3 regions of the Bacillus paranthracis genome follow, and region 3 is predicted to be linked to each of the others. Evidence: riboswitches for the same ligand, from Rfam matches in the RefSeq annotation. Region 3 holds a riboswitch; each other region holds the start of a gene.

Region 1 (6,551 bases), 1.5 Mb from region 3:
TGCCGCGCATTTTCCTTTTTTACTTCTCTTTACAAAATTAACTAACGTGTATGCTGCATAACCAAAAATGATAGCTCCAATTATAATATTGACCATCATCACAATACATCTCCTTCTAGAATCCGAGTAGGGATCCAACTTGGTATATAATGAGCGTTAATACATAAGCAACTACGAGTGGATACACGACTGAGAAAATCGTCCATTTCGCTGATCCTGTTTCACGTTTAATAACAGCTACCGTCGCTAAACACGGAACATATAATAAAATAAAGAACATAAATGCATAAGCTGATAATGCTGTATAATGTGCTCCCATTACATTTCCAAGCACATCTTCTTTCACCGCATAAATAATGGCCATTGTAGAAACGACAACTTCCTTCGCTAAAAATCCTGTTAAAAGGGATGCCGCAGCTTGCCACGTTCCAAAACCAAGTGGTGCAAATAGTGGTGCGATAAATCCACCAATCATTGCTAAGTAACTGTCTCCCATATCAACACCAAATCCTGATGGACCTGCATAGTTTAATAACCAAATGACAACAGAACCACCAAAGATAAATGTACCTGCTTTACGAACAAATCCTTTTCCTTTCTCCCACGTACTTAACCATAACGTTTTCGCTTGTGGCACGCGGTAAGGAGGTAGCTCAATAACGAAAATAGATTTTTCCGCTTTTAAAATGGTAAGAGACATAATTTTTGTAACTAATAACGCAAGGACAATCCCTGCAACATATAGGGAGAACACAACAGTTGCCTGACTATGAGGGAAGAATACTCCCGCAAATAACGCATATACAGGTAAACGTGCCGAACAAGACATAAATGGTGTTACAAGAACTGTAAGTAAACGTTCTTTTTCTTGTTCAATCGTTCTCGCTGCCATAATACCTGGAACATTACATCCAAAACCGATAATCATCGGAATAAACGCTTTTCCGTTTAAACCGAAGAACTCCATAACTCTATCCATAACAACTGCAATTCGCGCCATATATCCTGAGTCTTCTAATAATGAAATGAAAAAGAATAGTGCAAAGATTTGTGGAACGAATACTAATACAGCACCAACACCAGCAATAATACCTTCTGTAATGAGTGCTTGAATAAAATCAGAAGCCCCAACACTTGTAAGTCCAGCTGTCACCCAATCCGTAAGCTGTCCAGCAAAAAACTCATCTAACATATCAGATAACGGTGTCCCAATCCACGTAAACGTAACCTGAAAAATAAAAAACATAACTGCTAAAAAGATTGGAAGTCCTAAAATTTTATGTGTAATTAATCTATCAATTTTTTCCGAAAAAGGAATTTTTCCTTCTTTCTCATGCTTCATAACATTTGTTTTTAACTTTTCAATATACGCTTCACGAGTCTTGTAAATGTGCTCTTCCAACGTACAATCAAGTTTTTCTTCTAAGCGAGATCGAATGGCTATGAGTTCCTTATAGATTGGTAATGCTTTCATTTCTTTTTCTACTACTTCGTTATTACTTAAAAATTGAAGAGCTAACCATCTCGGATGCTCATAATTCGCTGTCTCTAAAAGAGAAATTACTTCTCCAATTCCTTCATCCATTCGTACACCATATGAAATAAGAAATGGCTTTTTCTCGTTTTTGTCATTTTCTTTAAGAGTCGCAAGTAATTCTTCACAGCCTTTTCCACTTCTTGCAACGACAGGAACGACTGTTACACCTAATAGTTCTGATAATCGTTTTACATCAATGACAATTCCTCTTTGCTTCGCCACATCAATCATATTTAAACCAATTGAGACCGGCTTACCAAATTCAAGTAATTGCAACGTTAAATGCATATTTCGTTCGAACTGCGAAGAATCCACAATATTTAACATATGCTGAAATTCTTCTGTTAATAGAAAGTTTGTTACAACACCTTCATCACGTGAAACTGGATTTAAATCATAGACGCCTGGTAAATCAATTAATGTTCCTTGCTTATCTTTTAATTTACCAACCTTCTTTTCTACTGTTACACCACTCCAGTTTCCTACATACTCATAAGAACCAGTAAGTGCATTAAATAATGATGTTTTCCCCGTATTCGGATTCCCTAGCAAAGCTACCTTATTCACGCTAATTCCACCTTTATCATTTTCGCGTCACAATGACGAATACTAATTAACTGTCCACGACACTCCAATGTACAAGGACCTTTAAACATCGCCTTCTGTTTCAGGCGAAGTTCGCTTCCTTCAGCAAGACCGAAAGCAGCTAGTCTACGCTTTAATAGCTGATCTAAAGACTGAATACTTTTTACTAACACTTTCTCTCCAATTTTAATATCTACTAAGCTCATAACCTTCCCCCTCAGAAGAGAATGATAATTATTTTCAAAAAAATTATAGCATACTCTATTTCTCTTGTACTATACCCTTTTGCTTCATATTTATTAACATTTCACTACAATTCTATTTCAATTATTGTCATACTGTATTCGTTTGCCATTCTCATCCATTTCGCTTACAATAAACAGTAGCAAATAAAGAATCTCGTTATCACAGGGGGAGCCATGCCGCTGAGAGGGAACACTTCGTTCCGACCCTTCGAACCTGTTAGTTAATGCTAACGCAGGGATTGTGCAAACGTCCGAAATACATACCTCTTTTTTTATTTACGTATTTCGTATCCTCCTATGATATCTATTCTTTTTTGTACAACTTGGATTTAGGGGGAGACAACATGCGTAACACCAATTTACAAGCGATGATCGAATCTGCTATTCTTGCAGCCTTCGCCATGGTCATCGACATTTTACCATTATCAATCAAACTTCCAACAGGCGGTTCCATTTCATTTGCTATGATTCCTATTTTTATTATTGCATACCGCTGGGGCTTTAAATCGGCTTTCTTAGGTGGTTTAGTTTGGGGACTATTACAAATTGTTGTGGGAGATGCTTACATTTTAACACCTGTTCAAGCATTCATTGAGTACTTCATTGCCTTTGCTTTTATCGGATTTGCTGGCTTATTCTATCGTCCAATTCAAAAAGCACTTTTAACGTCCAATGAAAATAACTTAGAACAATCAAGTTTAGGTAGCCGTAAAGACAAACCTTCATCAAAACAAAACGAAGGAAAGAAAGTCCTTGCTTATATTATCCTTGCTACATTTATTGGTAGCTTTGCCCGCTACTTCTGTCACTTTATTGCCGGTATCATTTTCTGGGGACAATATGCGCCGAAAGGTCAATCAGCTGTGCTTTATTCATTAATCGTAAATGGTAGTACAATGATTGGGTCTTATATTTTATGTACCGTTTTACTTATATTTTTATTCCTCACTTCACCACGCTTATTCAAGAGCATCAATGCTTATCAAATAAATGCAAACAAAAAGGGCGCTTAATAAGCGCTCTTTTTTCATATCGTAATATCAATTAAAAATACAATAAATGCACAAAAGAAAATAAATACCATTATACTTAGCCAATTGCTATGCACGGTTCATCTACTCCTTACATAACCTCATTTTCTAAACAAATTATACTGATTAAAGATAAAGATTAGGTAAAGATAATATGAAAATAAATTAAAAAAGCATAGATCATATTGTCTACGCTTTTTTCAATAAGTAGAAATAAAATAATACACCATCTTCTGTATTCTTTACTCCATATTCAACTTCATGCAGTTCTAAAATATTCTTTGAAATGGCAAGCCCGAGCCCTGTTCCACCTTGCGAACGCTGACGAGCTGCATCCACGCGATAAAAACGATCCCAAATTTTATCTAATTGTTCTTCTTCAATATGAGTACCTTTATTTTCAATACACACTTTTATACGATTTTTTTCATCTATTGTAGAAATAATAATATCTTCTTTATTTGGTGTATAACGTATGGCATTCGTAATGAAATTCACGATCACTTGTTCAATCCGGCCTTGATTTGCGACTACTTCAAATGGACCTATATTTTTATGAACACGAAGCTCTTTTTTCTCTATTTCTACAGAAAGTTGTTCACATATATCTTCCATTACTGTATCGATATAAAATGAATCCATTTTCATTTTATATGTGCCTGACTCAAATTTAGCTAACTCCAGCATATCCAAAATTAATGTATCCATTTTGTCTACTTCTCGTTCCATCGCTTGAAAATAATACTCCTTTTTATGCTCAGCTACTCCATCTTTTAAAATAGAAATACAGCTTTTCATAATACTCAGCGGTGTTTTTAGTTCATGCGAAACACCAGAAATGAATTCTTTCCGCGTATTTTCTAATTTTCTTTCCTTTTCAATATCTTGTTCTAGCTGTCCAATATGTGAATGGAGCTTATTGGATAATACATTAATATTTTTCGATAAATCCCCAATTTCATCTTTTGAAGTAATCGGTATTTGTTCTGTGAAATCTAAATGCGCTATTTTCTTCGTTGTATCATTTATTTTTAATAACGGCTTTGCGATTTGTTTAGAGTAATAGAACGAAGCTAGAAAAATGAGAACGACTACAAATGCAATGATGTAAATGTAGTAATCTTGCACCATTTGTACAGCTTCATCTACAGGCTGTAAAGAAGCCATCGCATATATATATGTTACGGATCCGTCTTTTTCTTTTATTGGTTTCACTAATAATTTATATTTAATATCATTTTTTTCATAGTCCATTGTTTGTATTGCATATTGTATGTGCTTGCTCTCTTTTAATAATAAATCCTTTTGAAATTCTTTTATGTTATCTAAGAATATACTATTTTTATAAATTGGATTTACAAGACCTTTTACATCGGGAAATTGGACTTTCGTAACACGCCCTCTTATGTAAACATCTGGTTCTTGGGCAGCTGGCTCCTGAACGACCGGCTGCTTTTCCTTACCAACTTGTTCTTCAGCTACTTTCTTTTTCTCCTGATCTAATTTACTCATTTTTTCCTTAAACGCTTTTTCTAACGGTTTATTAGATCCGCTTAAATTTTGCTTACCTAACGTGAAAGAGAATGGAATATAACTATCATCTTTTTTCACGCCAGAAAAATAAATTTCTTGTCCTAAAAATGGATCTGATGATTTATTATCAATCTCTTCTATATTGACGAGATTGTATAAGGGAATTTTAAATATTTGTTGTCCAAAGCTTTTTTGTTGCCTACGATCTATCGTTACCTCAAAATAAAAATCATCCGCATGTTTTAAATTTCCATTTTGATCTAATGTCGTAATCCACGTATTATTTTCTCTTAAAAAGTCTTGCTCTAGCTTCTGAATTCCTTCTGCACTTCCTACATAGTTCAAATAATTCTTTTCGAAGGAATTTAAATTCACTTTAATATCTTCCACTTTTCGATTCGCATAATATTGTTTAAAAAATATCGTTTGTCCAATAAATATCGTCGCTAAAATTAACATACATAATGCTGTTGTAAGGGTAAATAATTTTAGTACAATCCCTTTTCTCATACATTCCCCTCAAATTTATAACCTGTTCGTACTACAGTTGTAATGTACTTTGCTTTCTCTCCTAATTTATTTCTTAAATTACGAATATGACTATTAACCGTTCGATCGTCACCAGCAAATTCATATCCCCAAATTCTCGAAATGAGTTGCTCTCTTGTTAAAACAATCCCCTGATTTTTCATCAAGTACGCTAATATTTCAAATTCTGTATGAGTTAAATTAATGTCTGTTTTATCTACCGTAACAGTACGCGATGGAAAATGGACATGAATACCATGAATTGATAATGTATCATCTTCATTCTCTAAAAGTTGTTTTGTTATTTTTCTACTTTCTAACAATCGTTTCGCTCTTGCTAATAAAATTGGTGGACTATACGGCTTCGTCACATAGTCATCCGCCCCAAGTTCAAAGCCAAGTAACGTATCATCTTCATCAACACGTGCCGTTAGCATAATGATAGGAACCTCAGATGTTTTACGGATTCTTCGGCAAACGGACCACCCATCAAGTTCTGGCAACATAATATCTAAAATAACTAAATCAACCACTTCTTCTTCAAATACAACTAAAGCTTCTTTCCCATCCCTTGCTTCAAACACTACATATTGCTCACTTAAAAAATAATCTTTTAATATTTCACGCAAAATATCTTCATCTTCTACAATTAAAATGTTTTTTGCCATAACTTATATCCCCCTCTCGCTTTCAGAAACTACAATTTCATTTTGAATAACTAGCAGTTAACTTCGCCTCGATAATATATCTATCTGGCGCATCCCCTATATAATTAAATGGATAGCAAGTCGTGAGTGTTAGTATCGGTTCTTCTTTTTTTATAATAACAGTACGATCATCCGCATGGGTAATCCATGTTTTTTGAATTTCATATGTGTAAGTTTTATTATCATACTCTAAAATAAGAGTGTCTCTTTCTTTTAACTCTCCTAAATCTGTAAAGACAGTATCTCGATGTCCACTTAGTACAGTATGTCCCCCTCCAGATGGTGTTGTCGTTACATCACTAACGAACATTCCAACCCCTTTTTTCAGCGTTGCATCATCTGCTCCCCAATATATAGAAAACTTCTTTTTTATTTTCGGTATATG
Region 2 (6,551 bases), 330 kb from region 3:
GCTGACATATTCTTTAACGCTAACTCTATCGCTATATTTCCCCCTTGAGAAGCTCCCGCGATGATGATGTCCTCCAAGTTATATTTATTTACAAAATCATTAAAAGTTTTCATAACGTCTTTTATAGCTATTTCATGATTATCCCAGCTATACGACTTCATTCCATGTATTTGTGAGGACCGGGGAAAACCTAATATATACTCATTTAGTATTTCTTCTTCACACCAATATGGTGCAAAATCATTTATATTTGATCCTCTCCAATGCAAAGAAAATAACCCTATCTTCGCCTCTTTATTTCCATAAGTAAATAATTTCGGTTCGGCTGTTAGCTGCTGTTTCTTAAAGATTTCTTCACACTTTTTCACTATCATTTTAAAAGCTGCATTCTCTCGTAATCCCTTTAAATCTTCATCCCCCATAAGTGTAGGTGGATTCCACCAAATCCCCTTTTCTAAAGCTTCGTTTAAACTAACAATCGCTTCCTCATACTTACCTTCTGCCGAAAGTGCACACACTTCCCAAAAACTAGTTTTTTCTATTCTTTCAGGAAACTCCCTTTTTGCTTTATCTATGCATCTATAAATCGCTTCGAATTCTCTTTTTTCGAATAAACGAAACAACTCATTTTGCAACTCTATAAACCGTTTCCTTTTCAAACAATCCTCCCCCTTTTTCTAACTATCGATATCAAAACATAAAAAGCTATGTAGCGTTTTAATACTACATAGCCTTCTTCTACAAACTGTTACTCACTTCCTCTACTAGCCTCTTCGTACTTTCATACGCAGATTCAGCTAAACTAATCGCTGAAATAACTGAAACACCATCCGCACCTGCTTCTATAACCGAAGCGGTATTTTCAATTGAAATGCCCCCAATTCCGACAATCGGTATTGTAATTCCTTGTTCTCTAAAATGAGCTAAACCTTTCGTTCCTTGCACTGCTTTCGTATCTTTTTTCGTACTCGTTGGAAAAATAGGTCCTACACCTAAATAGTCAGCCCCATTTTCAATTGCCCAGCGTGCTTCTTCAATTGTATGTGTAGATACACCAACAATCTTATCACCCATTTTTTCACGAACAGAGGTAATTCCTTCATCATCTTGCCCAACATGCACGCCATCTGCATCTAACTCGAGAGCTAGTTCCACATCATCATTTACAATGAACGGTACACCGTACTCCTTACAAATTGCTTGTAGTTCTTTTGCAAAACAAATGCGTTTCTCTTCCGTTAAAGCGCCTTCCCCCTTTTCACGAAATTGAAAAATTGTTATACCACCTTCAAGTGCCTCTCTCAATACTTGCAGTGGATCCTTCGTACAATTGTTACTTCCCATAATAAAATATACGGATAACAACCTAGACATTTCTGACTTTGAAATACGTGACATTTATTTTCCCTCCTTACTATATAACCTCAATTTCCCCATACTTCTCTATATCACCTGAAGTCGTATTCGCTAACTGATTCAAAAATTCAATTTGAAAACTACCAGGTCCTTTTTCCACTGTCTTAGCGGCTGCCAGTTCTGCCGCTACCCCATAAAACGTTAATGCCGCTACCGCTGCCTTTACATAATCCTTTTCTACCGCTACAAATGCTCCTATTACAGAAGTTAGTAAACAACCAGTTCCCGTAACTTTCGTTAAAATAGGATGGCCATTTCGAATAACAATCGTTCGCTGCCCATCTGTAACAACATCTTCTTTCCCAGTAATTACCGCAACTGTATTCAATTCATCCGCTGCCTGCTTTGCAATACTTACGACATTACCATTTCCAGCACCAGCGTCTACCCCTTTAATTTCCCATCTCTCATTAATAACGTTCGCTATTTCAGCTGCATTTCCGCGAATAATCGCTAATTCAATTTCAGCCGGAATATGTCTCGCAACTTCTGTTCGATACGATGTTGCTCCTGCACCAACTGGATCAAACAGTACTGGTACATTGTTCACATTTGCTGATTTACCGGCAAGTAACATTGCTTCTACTTCTTCCGGACGAAGTGTTCCCATATTTAATACTAACGCTCCAGCAATGCTAGCCATTTCTGCCACTTCTTCTTTTGCATACGCCATTACAGGCGATGCCCCTAACGCTAACAAACCGTTAGCTGTAAAATTTGTTACAACAACATTTGTAATATTATGAACGAGCGGATTAGATTCTCTCACCAAATCCACTACTTTACTAATTTCTTTCCTATTCATCCTTCTCATCTCCTAACTATAGTTATGGGAGATACACAAAAAGGCACTTTGCGCGTACGCAAAGTGCCTGAACATGTGCTTTTACACTCTCCCTACGCTGGCATTATCCAACAGGTTCAAATGGTCAATGACGGACTAGTCATACTCTCAGTTTGTATCCACAAACTCCCATGTGTTTAGTATTCTTCTACTTCAAAGTCTACTCTTATTCTAGTAAAATAACAAGTTCTTTACTTTTCTATTTAATATAGAAGCAACTAATAAAACAATACGCATAATAACTATCTATTTCTCACAGTCTCATCATGGTGCATATTATGTTCTGTCACGATCATTCACTTTCAAACAGATGTTATCCCATTAAAAAACGTTCAAATCTGGAGCGAAACTGAATCTCAAGAAGATGTATGCTATAGTTAACGTATGGAAATTTGAAAGGATGTTTTAAATATGTCAAAAAGCGTTGTAATCGCTGAAAAGCCTTCCGTTGCACGAGATATTGCACGTGTACTGAAGTGCGATAAAAAGGGAAACGGCTACCTTGAAGGTAGTAAATATATTGTAACTTGGGCTTTAGGTCATCTCGTTACATTAGCAGATCCAGAAAGCTACGATGTGAAATATAAAAAGTGGAATTTAGAAGATTTACCGATGCTACCTGAGCGTTTGAAATTAACAGTTATTAAACAAACAGGGAAACAATTTAATGCTGTAAAAAGTCAGCTACTTAGAAAAGATGTAAATGAAATTATTGTAGCGACAGACGCTGGGTTATCTCTATAAAATATGCCTGTACAAAAATCCTAGAACATACCTAATCCTTTGTTTAATAAAGGCTATTTACTTTTTTATAATTGTACATAGTACTAAGAAAAAGGAAGATAATATAAAGCACTTTATATTCTAATTTAATCCAAGTGATATAGCTAATTTGATTCAATATATAATTAAAGAAATATTAATTCGTATATACTTTAAAACTATTTAAATGAATTTATCTATTCTACAAGCAAGTGATCCCGTCAAAATCCTTTGCCGATACGTTTAATTATTAGAGTTTGCTTCATTTTTACGACCGCCAAAAGATAATATACTCCTTGGTGTGTTACACATAGGATCAATGCAAGGATTACTACTTTTGAGGCCACTCTTCATTTTAGCATTTGAAATAAGTTATATGAGACAATTTAGACTTAGGGAAATCAACGATAAAGTGCAATTAATTAAGATAAGCCTCTCCACAAATTTGGGGTATTCTGTATTTTTGTGTAATTTCTGATTTGTAAAAAATTTATTAAAATAAAGCAATAACAGCCTTATGGCTTTTTTTATACGCATTTAAAATAACTTTTCTTTTAATGATATTACCACCTTCCTGATTCGATACCATCAATATTTACAAAAAACAACATACGAAGCTAGTAAAATAAAAAAGCCACCAAAGGGTGGCTGAGTAATTAAATTATATAACTTTTGTCGACTAATGACGGAGATAAATATGTTTCTAATAATGCGGCAACTAATAAAAGTAGTAAATCTATAATTAATAGCACTAAAAGATTTTTTCCTAATAAGATAAATGAATTCTTATTAAGTTCTTTCTTTCTAATCATGTTAACAATGCATACTGCTACAAATAAACCTATTGCTGCAGTGAAAAACATATTTATGATTTCAACTATTCCATGACCTGCAAAATAAGAATATGCTGTTTTTAAGGAAGTTTTTTCTACCAAACTATGAAAAGCAAATCCTAAAGAAAAAAACTGTTGGAACAGAAAAATCAAAGAAAAAAATCCGAAACTAATAATGGAAAATATGATTGTAGTAAAATGGATTTCAAAGTTAGTACTAAAAATAGTAATGAAAGAAGGCTGTAAATTGGGACTAAACTGTTCATTAGGAAGTAGTAAAAAACCCAAAAAGAAAAATGAGCTTCCTATAACTGAACAAGCAATAAAACAAATACTAAATAATTTAGGTTTCACAATTATCACTCTCCAGAACTACTTTATCGAGTTGCTCATCTCTTTTTAAAATTATTTTTTTATCTGAAAAATTCGCTACATCAGTATCTGTTGAATGAGTTGCATAAATTAAAATTGCTTTATGTTGAATTATATAATCCTTCAGATAATCTAGAGTAACTTTCCTCGACCTAATGTCAAAATTAACAAAAGGTTCATCAAGGAGAATTAAATTAGGCGAAGTTAGAAGAGCTAGTATTAATGATAGTTTTTGTCTAGTTCCTAATGATAATTCACGTGTATAAGTATTTTGATATTTATCGAGTCCAATCTCTTGAATGAGATGTTCTAAAGATGAATCTAATCTTTCTCTATTTAGGAAAGATAGTACCATATCTATTGTTTCAGAGGGTGTTAAATAATCGTATAAGAAAGGTGTATTACCAATTAATGAGACACCTGCAATATACTCTTTAAAATTTTCCTTTACTGAAAATTTATTTAGTATGAGTTCCCCATCAAATTTCGTCATTCCACCAATTATATTCAATAACGTTGATTTACCTATACCATTTTTACCCACTAATTCTACAATACTCATATTGTCTACTTTCAAGTTTATTCCATCAAAAATGTAAGTTGATTCACCATATTTTTTTTTTATGTTTATCAATTCAAGCATGTCTTACCTCTCTTTTGTAAGGAAATTATATAACAATAAATAACTAGAATATACAATGAAGAAAACCATTATAGGATATATATTTCCTAATCTCATTGAATAAACAGCTACAACACTGCAGGTAATAAAAGGCAAGCCTAAAATTAAAAGATCTTCAATAGGATTAAAGAAATACAAAAAGAAATTGTTTTTTATATCTTCTATTGATAATTTTTTAAAGCGATAGACTCTTTTTGTAATGATTTTTATTGAGTAGAAGTAGATAATTGTTGAACATACAATAATGATAGCTGTAAATAATGACAATCCGTAAAGAATGATTACACCAAGATAATAACCAATCAGGATTGCTATGAGCTTTCTTGAAAGAAACTTAGAAAGTAAATTATTATAATAATTTTTTTGATCAAACTTCTTTATATAATAAAAATCACTTAAATTAGATCCCTGTAACATTTTTGAGCTATTTATGATTCCTTGGGATATAAAACTTATAATAGCGCTTTCAGAAGCTAAATAAACAGAAATAATAATGAATTTATTAATATTAAAATAAAAATTTAAAATCCCTATTATACATAGAGAAGCTATTGTAAATATATAAGTATATAGGATATGTAAATAATAAGTTCTATTTTGGCAAGATCTAGATAAAGCAATTTGATACTTATCAAATTGTGAATCATTTCGATCTTTTATTATATGTTCTTTCTTTTTCGTATTATTTGGTCCGTTTATAAATAAAAAGACAATCTGATGATTACTCCATAAGAATTTCAAAATAATAGTAATTAAAACAGTTATTAATACTAAAAACTCATATAAAAATATTGTTGTGTAACTAAAATAGAGTTCCCTCATAAAAATGATAATAAAAGAACAATAAAAAAGAATTTTAAATCCAAATGTTAACAATAGTTTTTTTATGATAAGTAATTTAAAATTATTTTCTTGAGCACTATACATCCACTGAGAAACATTCTCCATCTCTTCTGGGTCATAATCATCATTATTAATATCTGTGATTAACATTGTCACAAAAAAATAAGTAGTAGCAATATAAAAAGGGTTTATAAATGAACGAAAATAATAAATTAGCTCGTAAACAAAAATTGGTGCTAATATCGAAACGAAAGTAATGACTACATTTACGTTATACAAAAAAGTTAGCAATAACTTTTTATCGCCATCAGCAAACTTATTTAGAAAATCCCCCAATAAAAGCTCTATATTGGCAAATGCTTTTCTTTTTTTCATTAATCTTTTGTATTTGAAGTACTTCATCTTCTTCAATTTCCTAATATTTTCACAATATTTTTTATTAGGCTAAAGCTTGCTACCAAACCAGACAGAACCGCTATTACTAATATTATCTTCATTGTAGTTTTAAATTTTTTTTCCATTTAACTCACCTTCCTAAAGTTATTTAAATTACACAAAAGTCATCAGCATTTGAATGATAAAAGTCAAACCATAAGTTATTGAGAATATAATTACACTTATTTTAACTTTTAATCTATTTGAGATAGAATCATTTAAATTTGATAAATATAGATAAACGAAACCAGATAATAACATTTGAGAACCTGGAGACCAGCCTAGCCATTCAAGGTCTTGTAAATTATTCAACCCAACAATCCAAATAACCGTCATATTTAATAATATAGAAGATATATTTGAA
Region 3 (6,551 bases):
ATAGAAAAATGGCATTATAAATATGGGCAATTTTTTGTTTTAGTTGAACTTGAAAAGCTTCCATCATAATTTCTAAAGCAACAAAAGCAATGATAATAGATAAAAATACAGTATTTGTATTATAAATTACTAAGCAACAGATTAGGCCTAAAAAGGCTAAGTATTCAATTAAGAGAGGTATATTGATATTGCGTGGCATACAATTTACCTAACTAAATATGGCAGTGGGTTTACTGCATTTGTTTTTTCAAAATTCCATTCTCCATTGTGTAATTCAAAATGAAGATGTTGCCCGTATGAATGACCTGTGTTTCCCATATGACCTACTAATTGTCCAGCTTGTACTTGATCACCAGCTTGTACAGTGCGATCTTTCATGTGAGCATAGACTGTTGTATATAATTTCCCGTTTATTTGATGGGCGATGAACACAACATTGCCATAGCTAGCTGAATAATATGATTTCACGACTTTACCTGCCGCAGCAGCCTGGATAGAGACATTACCCTGAGCTGCGATATCTATACCATAATGCATTTGTTCCCAGCGCATATCAAATGTTGAGCTAATTTTTCCTTGAGTAGGGAATTTGAAAACGGCTGGAATGGAAGTAGGTTGAGTCGTTTGAGCTTGTGATTGCGTTTGATTTTGCACTACATAATGCTTTGCCACATATCCGTATCCTGTGCCAAAACGAATTTTATACCAAGTTCCTACAGTTTCCACTACTTGTAATTGTGTACCATTTTGTAATGAACCAAGTAGTGCGCTACTTGTACTAGCGTTGCTACGCACATTAAGTTTAGGTGTTGCAACTGTGTATTTCGTATTATTTTGAACTGTGATGCCTTTTACTAAAGGCTGTGAACCATTAGATACGAATGCCTTTTGTACGTAACCTGTTTTGCCATTATGTAAAATTTTATACCATTCACCTTGTTCTTCTTGAATAGTAATGAATTTCCCATTTGGTAATACATCTAAAATTGAAGATTCTAAATTAGGTTCAGAACGAACGTTTAATGCATTGGCATTGACGATATATTGATTATTAGATTGAAGTTTGTTTTTTAGTAGAATAGAATCTTTTTGTACGTAACCTACTTTATTATTAACAGATACTTTATACCAGCCATTAGTTGTTTCAAGTATATTCACTTTCGTATTAAAGCGAATTGTATCAATTGATGAGCTATTTGCGTTATCTTTTGTATGTAAGGCTACTTGATCGACTTTGACATATCCAGTTTTCACATTAGATAATTGTTCAGCGTTGGCTGTTTGTACATTTGTTTCTCCCATAGAAGGAAGTAAAGAAGCAATTGCGACAGTAGTTGCTGTTAAAGCAGTAGCTTTCATATTCATATAATAGAGACCTCCTCTAGTTGTATAGTTGTAATTTTATTATAGTATAAAGATATAATATAGTGGGTGTATTCACATAAATGTAATATGAAATCAATATAAAAATAAATTTTTTGAGGATAATGATTCCTTTTTATCCAATTTATTAGGATAATAATTTCTAAGATAGAATATAAGTGTTATATGGTTTTGTTATTTTGTTGACAATTGAGAAAATTAAAACAGTTGATGATGTCTTATTACGGTGTTATACTGACAGTGATAATTTTATAGTTTGCTAGGAGAGCTGGTGTTGCCAGCTGAGAGTAAGACCTTAAGTCTTTGATCCTTTTTATTACCTGATCTAGATTATGCTAGCGTAGGGAAGCAATTCGGACACTAATAATGAGTCCCCGTTTCTTTGCGTATAGAAACGGGGCTTTTTTATTTGAAAATTTCATATTGAAACCACTAGGGGTGCTTGTTGTGCTGAGAGAGGAATAATCCTTAACCCTTACAGACCTGATCTAGATAATACTAGCGAAGGGAAGTGGAGCAACGAATAAATTATAATTTTATTTGCTGTAACCACTTCTTATTTAGAAGTGGTTTTTTATTTAGATATATAAATTGAAAGGGGATAGAGAAATGAAATTTTGCGATAGATTATTAGAAACTGTACAACCAGTTTGGGAGATGAGTCATAATCATCCATTTGTTGTAGGTATGGGGGATGGTACGTTAGAAAAAGATAAGTTTCAGTATTATATTATTCAAGATTATTTATACTTGTTAGATTATGCAAAGTTATATGCGATCGGTGTTGTAAAGGCAACAAATCCACAAGTTATGGGGAAATTTGCTGAACAAATTGATGGGATATTAAACGGAGAAATGACAATTCATAAACAGTATGCAAAAAGACTTGGAATTTCTATAGAGGAGATAGAGTCTGCAAAGCCATCTGCTAAAAATTTAGCTTATACAAATTACATGATGTCTGTATCTCAAAATGGCACACTTGCGGAATTAATAGCAGCACTTCTTCCATGTATGTGGAGCTACTGGGAGATTGGAAAGCGTTTAAATGATATTCCTGGAGCAAGAGATCATGAGTTCTTTGGTGAGTGGATTCAAGGCTATAGCTCTGAAGAATATGGCAACCTTTGTGTTTGGTTAATCGATTTATTAAATGAAATGGCAGTTGGAAAGTCTGAAAAAGAGCTAGATCGATTAGAGGAGATTTTCCTATATTCCAGTCGATTTGAATATTTATTCTGGGATATGTCCTACCGTAAGGAGATGTGGGGATTTGAGGAGCAAGAACATACTACAGTTTCATAATGTTTCTTTTCATTATGATGAGAAGCCAATCATTAATGAATTAAATGCTTCTATACAAGATAAAGAGTTTGTAAGCATTATCGGACCGAGTGGATGCGGGAAAAGTACTTTATTTCGCCTTATTACAGGTTTAGAAGAAGCGAGTACAGGACAGATAGAACTAACAGAAACAAAGAGCCATCCTGTAGGGTATATGCCCCAAAAAGATATGCTCCTGCCATGGAGAACGATTATTGAGAATGCGGCCCTGCCGCTAGAGTGCCAAGGTGTACAGAAGAAAGAAGCACAAATAAAGGCAAAGGAACTGTTACACAAATTTGGTTTACAAGGATATGAGACAAAATATCCGAAAGATTTATCTGGTGGTATGAGGCAACGCGTATCTTTCATTCGAACTTTATTAACAGGCGGAGAGATATTGCTCTTAGATGAACCGTTTAGCGCGTTGGATGCTTTAACGAAGGCATCTTTGCAGGAATGGTTGTTTGAACAATGGAAAGAGTGGGAAAAAACAATTTTATTTATCACTCATGATGTGGAAGAAGCATTGTTTCTTTCTAATCGAATTTTAGTGGTAGAGCAGCAACCGATAACTACTTTAACCGAGAGGATTGTACCGCTTGATCATAATCGGACAAGAAAAGATTTATATAAACCGGAAGTATTAGCGCTGAAAGATGAGCTTCTTAGTATGTTGCAAAGGCAGGTACTCGTATGATGAACCGGTTGAAGGAGCTATTACCTGCTCTTACACTTTCTAGTATTTTACTTGCTCTTTGGGAAGTAGGCGCAAGAATTGTAGATGAAATGTACATTTTACCGTCACCGTCTGCAATTGTAATGAAGATATGGAAACTAAAAGACATATTATTTATGGTTCATTTGCCAGCAACATTATATGTCGTTTTAATAGGGGTGGCTATTTCTATCGTACTTGGGGTAGGGCTAGCGATGTTAATGAATGCGAGTAATTGGATGGAGAGAGCATTTTATCCATTATTAGTTGCCTCACAAACGATTCCTATTACAGCGCTTGCTCCGCTTTTCGTTTTATGGTTTGGATATACGATCTGGAGTAAGGTTGTTGTTACGGTTTTAATTACGTTTTTCCCAATTGCAGTTAATACGTATGATGGACTGCGCAGTACGAAAAAAGAATGGGAAGAGCTTTTAGTTACGTATGGGGCAACGAAAAAAGATGTTTTTCTTAAATTAAAATTGCCGTCTGCACTTCCTTATTTTTTCTCAGCTTTAAAAATTGCAGTACCGCTTAGTGTAATTGGGGCGGCAATTGGTGAATGGCTCGGTGCACAAGCGGGGCTAGGATATTTCAGTAAGAGAATGATGACGCAATTAGACGGGGCAGGTGTATTTGCACCCATTGTATTGTTATCGTTATTAGCTATTTTCTTCGTCGTACTTATTTCGGTATTAGAAAAGAAATTCATTAGTTGGAGGAAGCATTCATGAAATTTTTAAAACGCATCTTTGTGCTTACATTATTAGTTGCAATGATTGCTGGATGTTCGAGTAATTCAGCATCAGATAAGAATAAAAAAGAGAAAGAAATAACGGTCATGCTTGATTGGTACCCAAATGCGGTACATAGCTTTATTTATGCGGCAATTGAAAAAGGTTACTTTAAAGAAGAAGGAGTAAAGGTAAATATTAAATTCCCTTCTAATCCGACTGACCCATTAACGTTAGCAGCTGCAGGAAAAGTAACAGTTGGCTTATATTATCAGCCAGATGTTGTCATGGCAAAAGCAAATGAACAAATTCCAGTGAAATCAATTGGAGCTGTCGTACGTTCACCATTAAATCATGTTGTATCGCTGAAGTCTGCAGGCATTCAATCGCCAAAAGATTTAGAGGGTAAAACAGTTGGGTATTCTGGAACACCTTTAAGTGAGATGTATTTAAAAACGATGGTAAAAGAAGCTGGTGGTAATCCAGATACAGTGAAAGTAGTCGATGTTGGTTTTGATTTAGTACCAGCATTAATTACGAAAAAAGTGGATGCGGTAACAGGAGCATATATTAACCACGAAGTACCTGTTATGCGTCATGAAGGTCATGAACCAGCATACTTTAATCCAGCAGATTATGGTGTACCGAATTATCATGAGCTCGTATTTGTAACAGGTGATAAAACATTGAAAAAAGATAAAGAAGCTTTGCAAGCTTTCTTGCGTGGTACGAAAAAAGGCTATGATTTTATGAAGAAAAACCCAGATGAAGCATTGAATATTTTATTAAATCATCAAGAAAAAGAAAACTTCCCACTTGTGCCAGAAGTTGAAAAGGAAAGTATGAAAATTTTATTAGAGAAGATGGAAACGAAAGATGAGCCATTTTTATCAGATTCAAAAGAGTCATGGGAGAAACAAAATAAATGGTTGAAAGATAAAGGAATGACGAAAGAAATCGTTCCGGCCGATGAGTTATTCGAAAACATTTTAAAGTAGGCGAATGAATATGAAAAATGAGCTTCATGTAATCTCAAATGGTCACATGTCATTCGAAGAGTTAGTGAATGTAGCGATGCAAATTGAAAGTGAAATTGATTATTTGCATATTCGTGAGCGTGAGAAAAGTACGAAGGAATTGTATGAAGGTGTGGAAAGTCTTTTGAAGAAGGGCTTTCCAGCATCGAAAATAGTGATAAATGATCGAATTGATATTGCTATTTTATTAAATATTCCGCGCGTGCAGCTAGGATATCGAAGCGCAGATGTAAGGTCAGTGAAAGAAAAGTTTTCTTATTTGCATGTCGGTTATTCTGTGCATTCTTTAGAAGAGGCGATTGATGCATTTAAGAATGGCGCGGATTCACTCGTCTATGGTCATGTATTTCCGACAGATTGTAAAAAAGGTGTGCCAGCGAGAGGGGTTGAAGAAATTTCAGACATTGCAAGGTGTTTATCCATACCGATTACAGCAATTGGAGGAATCACTCCGGAAAACACTGGAGATGTTCTTACTAACGGCGTCAGTGGTATTGCTGTTATGTCTGGGATTATAAGTAGTAGTAACCCGTATAGCAAAGCGAAATCTTATAAGGAATCAATAAGAAAGTGGGCGGAAAAACATGTGTAAGAAGTATGATGTAGCGATAATTGGCGGTGGTGTAATTGGTAGTTCAGTTGCACATTTTCTAGCAGAAAGAGGCCATAAAGTAGCGATTGTAGAGAAGCAACAGATTGCATCTGAAGCCTCGAAAGCAGCCGCTGGTTTACTTGGGGTGCAGGCAGAATGGGATGAATATGACCCGCTATTTGAACTTGCGAGAGAAAGCCGTGCTATATTTCCACAACTTGCAGAAGTTTTACGCGAAAAAACAGGCATCGATATTGGGTATGAAGAGAAAGGCATTTATCGCATTGCTCAAAATGAAGATGAGAAGGAAAGAATTCTTCACATTATGGATTGGCAGCAGAAAACCGGTGAAGATTCTTATTTCCTAGCGGGAGATCGTTTGCGAGAGAAAGAGCCGTATCTATCTGAGTCAATTATAGGGGCTGTATATTATCCGAAAGATGGTCATGTTATTGCACCAGAGCTTACGAAAGCATTCGCACATTCCGCATCATTCTCGGGTGCTGATATATATGAGCAAACAGAAGTATTTGATATCCGTATTGAAAATAATAAAGTGACTGGAATTGTGACAAGCGAAGGTATGATCACTTGCGAAAAAGTTGTTATTGCGGGTGGCTCATGGAGCACAAAGTTACTAGGTTATTTTCACCGCGAATGGGGTACATATCCAGTTAAAGGAGAAGTAGTAGCGGTCAGAAGTAGAAAACCACTTTTAAAGGCGCCTATTTTCCAAGAAAGATTTTACATTGCACCAAAGCGCG

Evidence for each region. A riboswitch is a leader RNA that binds a small molecule or an ion and turns the genes downstream of it on or off. The one in region 3 is predicted to bind thiamine pyrophosphate.
Region 1: linked by a shared signal. The riboswitch ahead of thiT (energy-coupled thiamine transporter ThiT) and the one ahead of tenA (thiaminase II) in region 3 are both predicted to bind thiamine pyrophosphate.
Region 2: linked by a shared signal. The riboswitch ahead of thiM (hydroxyethylthiazole kinase) and the one ahead of tenA (thiaminase II) in region 3 are both predicted to bind thiamine pyrophosphate.

What each region holds. Positions count from the first base shown of each region.
Region 1 covers NZ_CP101135.1:4,551,926-4,558,476, forward strand. Annotated here, with positions in the region: gene NLJ82_RS23605 (FeoB-associated Cys-rich membrane protein) at 1-99, opposite strand, end outside; gene feoB (ferrous iron transport protein B) at 116-2,104, opposite strand; gene NLJ82_RS23615 (FeoA family protein) at 2,101-2,328, opposite strand; TPP riboswitch at 2,523-2,624, shown strand; gene thiT (energy-coupled thiamine transporter ThiT) at 2,712-3,380, shown strand; gene NLJ82_RS23625 (sensor histidine kinase) at 3,588-5,441, opposite strand; gene NLJ82_RS23630 (response regulator transcription factor) at 5,438-6,127, opposite strand; gene srtD (class D sortase, LPxTATN-specific) at 6,165-6,551, opposite strand, start outside.
Region 2 covers NZ_CP101135.1:450,909-457,459, reverse strand. Annotated here, with positions in the region: gene NLJ82_RS02325 (alpha/beta hydrolase) at 1-659, opposite strand, end outside; gene thiE (thiamine phosphate synthase) at 739-1,398, opposite strand; gene thiM (hydroxyethylthiazole kinase) at 1,415-2,221, opposite strand; TPP riboswitch at 2,294-2,403, opposite strand; partial or broken gene NLJ82_RS02310 (toprim domain-containing protein) at 2,672-2,992, shown strand; gene NLJ82_RS02305 (stage II sporulation protein M) at 3,679-4,209, opposite strand; gene NLJ82_RS02300 (ABC transporter ATP-binding protein) at 4,199-4,870, opposite strand; gene NLJ82_RS02295 (hypothetical protein) at 4,874-6,154, opposite strand; gene NLJ82_RS02290 (hypothetical protein) at 6,302-6,551, opposite strand, start outside.
Region 3 covers NZ_CP101135.1:785,512-792,062, forward strand. Annotated here, with positions in the region: gene NLJ82_RS03960 (hypothetical protein) at 1-199, opposite strand, end outside; gene NLJ82_RS03965 (SH3 domain-containing protein) at 205-1,365, opposite strand; TPP riboswitch at 1,635-1,747, shown strand; TPP riboswitch at 1,808-1,910, shown strand; gene tenA (thiaminase II) at 1,993-2,688, shown strand; gene NLJ82_RS03975 (ABC transporter ATP-binding protein) at 2,657-3,406, shown strand; gene NLJ82_RS03980 (ABC transporter permease) at 3,406-4,158, shown strand; gene NLJ82_RS03985 (ABC transporter substrate-binding protein) at 4,155-5,156, shown strand; gene tenI (thiazole tautomerase TenI) at 5,167-5,787, shown strand; gene thiO (glycine oxidase ThiO) at 5,780-6,551, shown strand, end outside.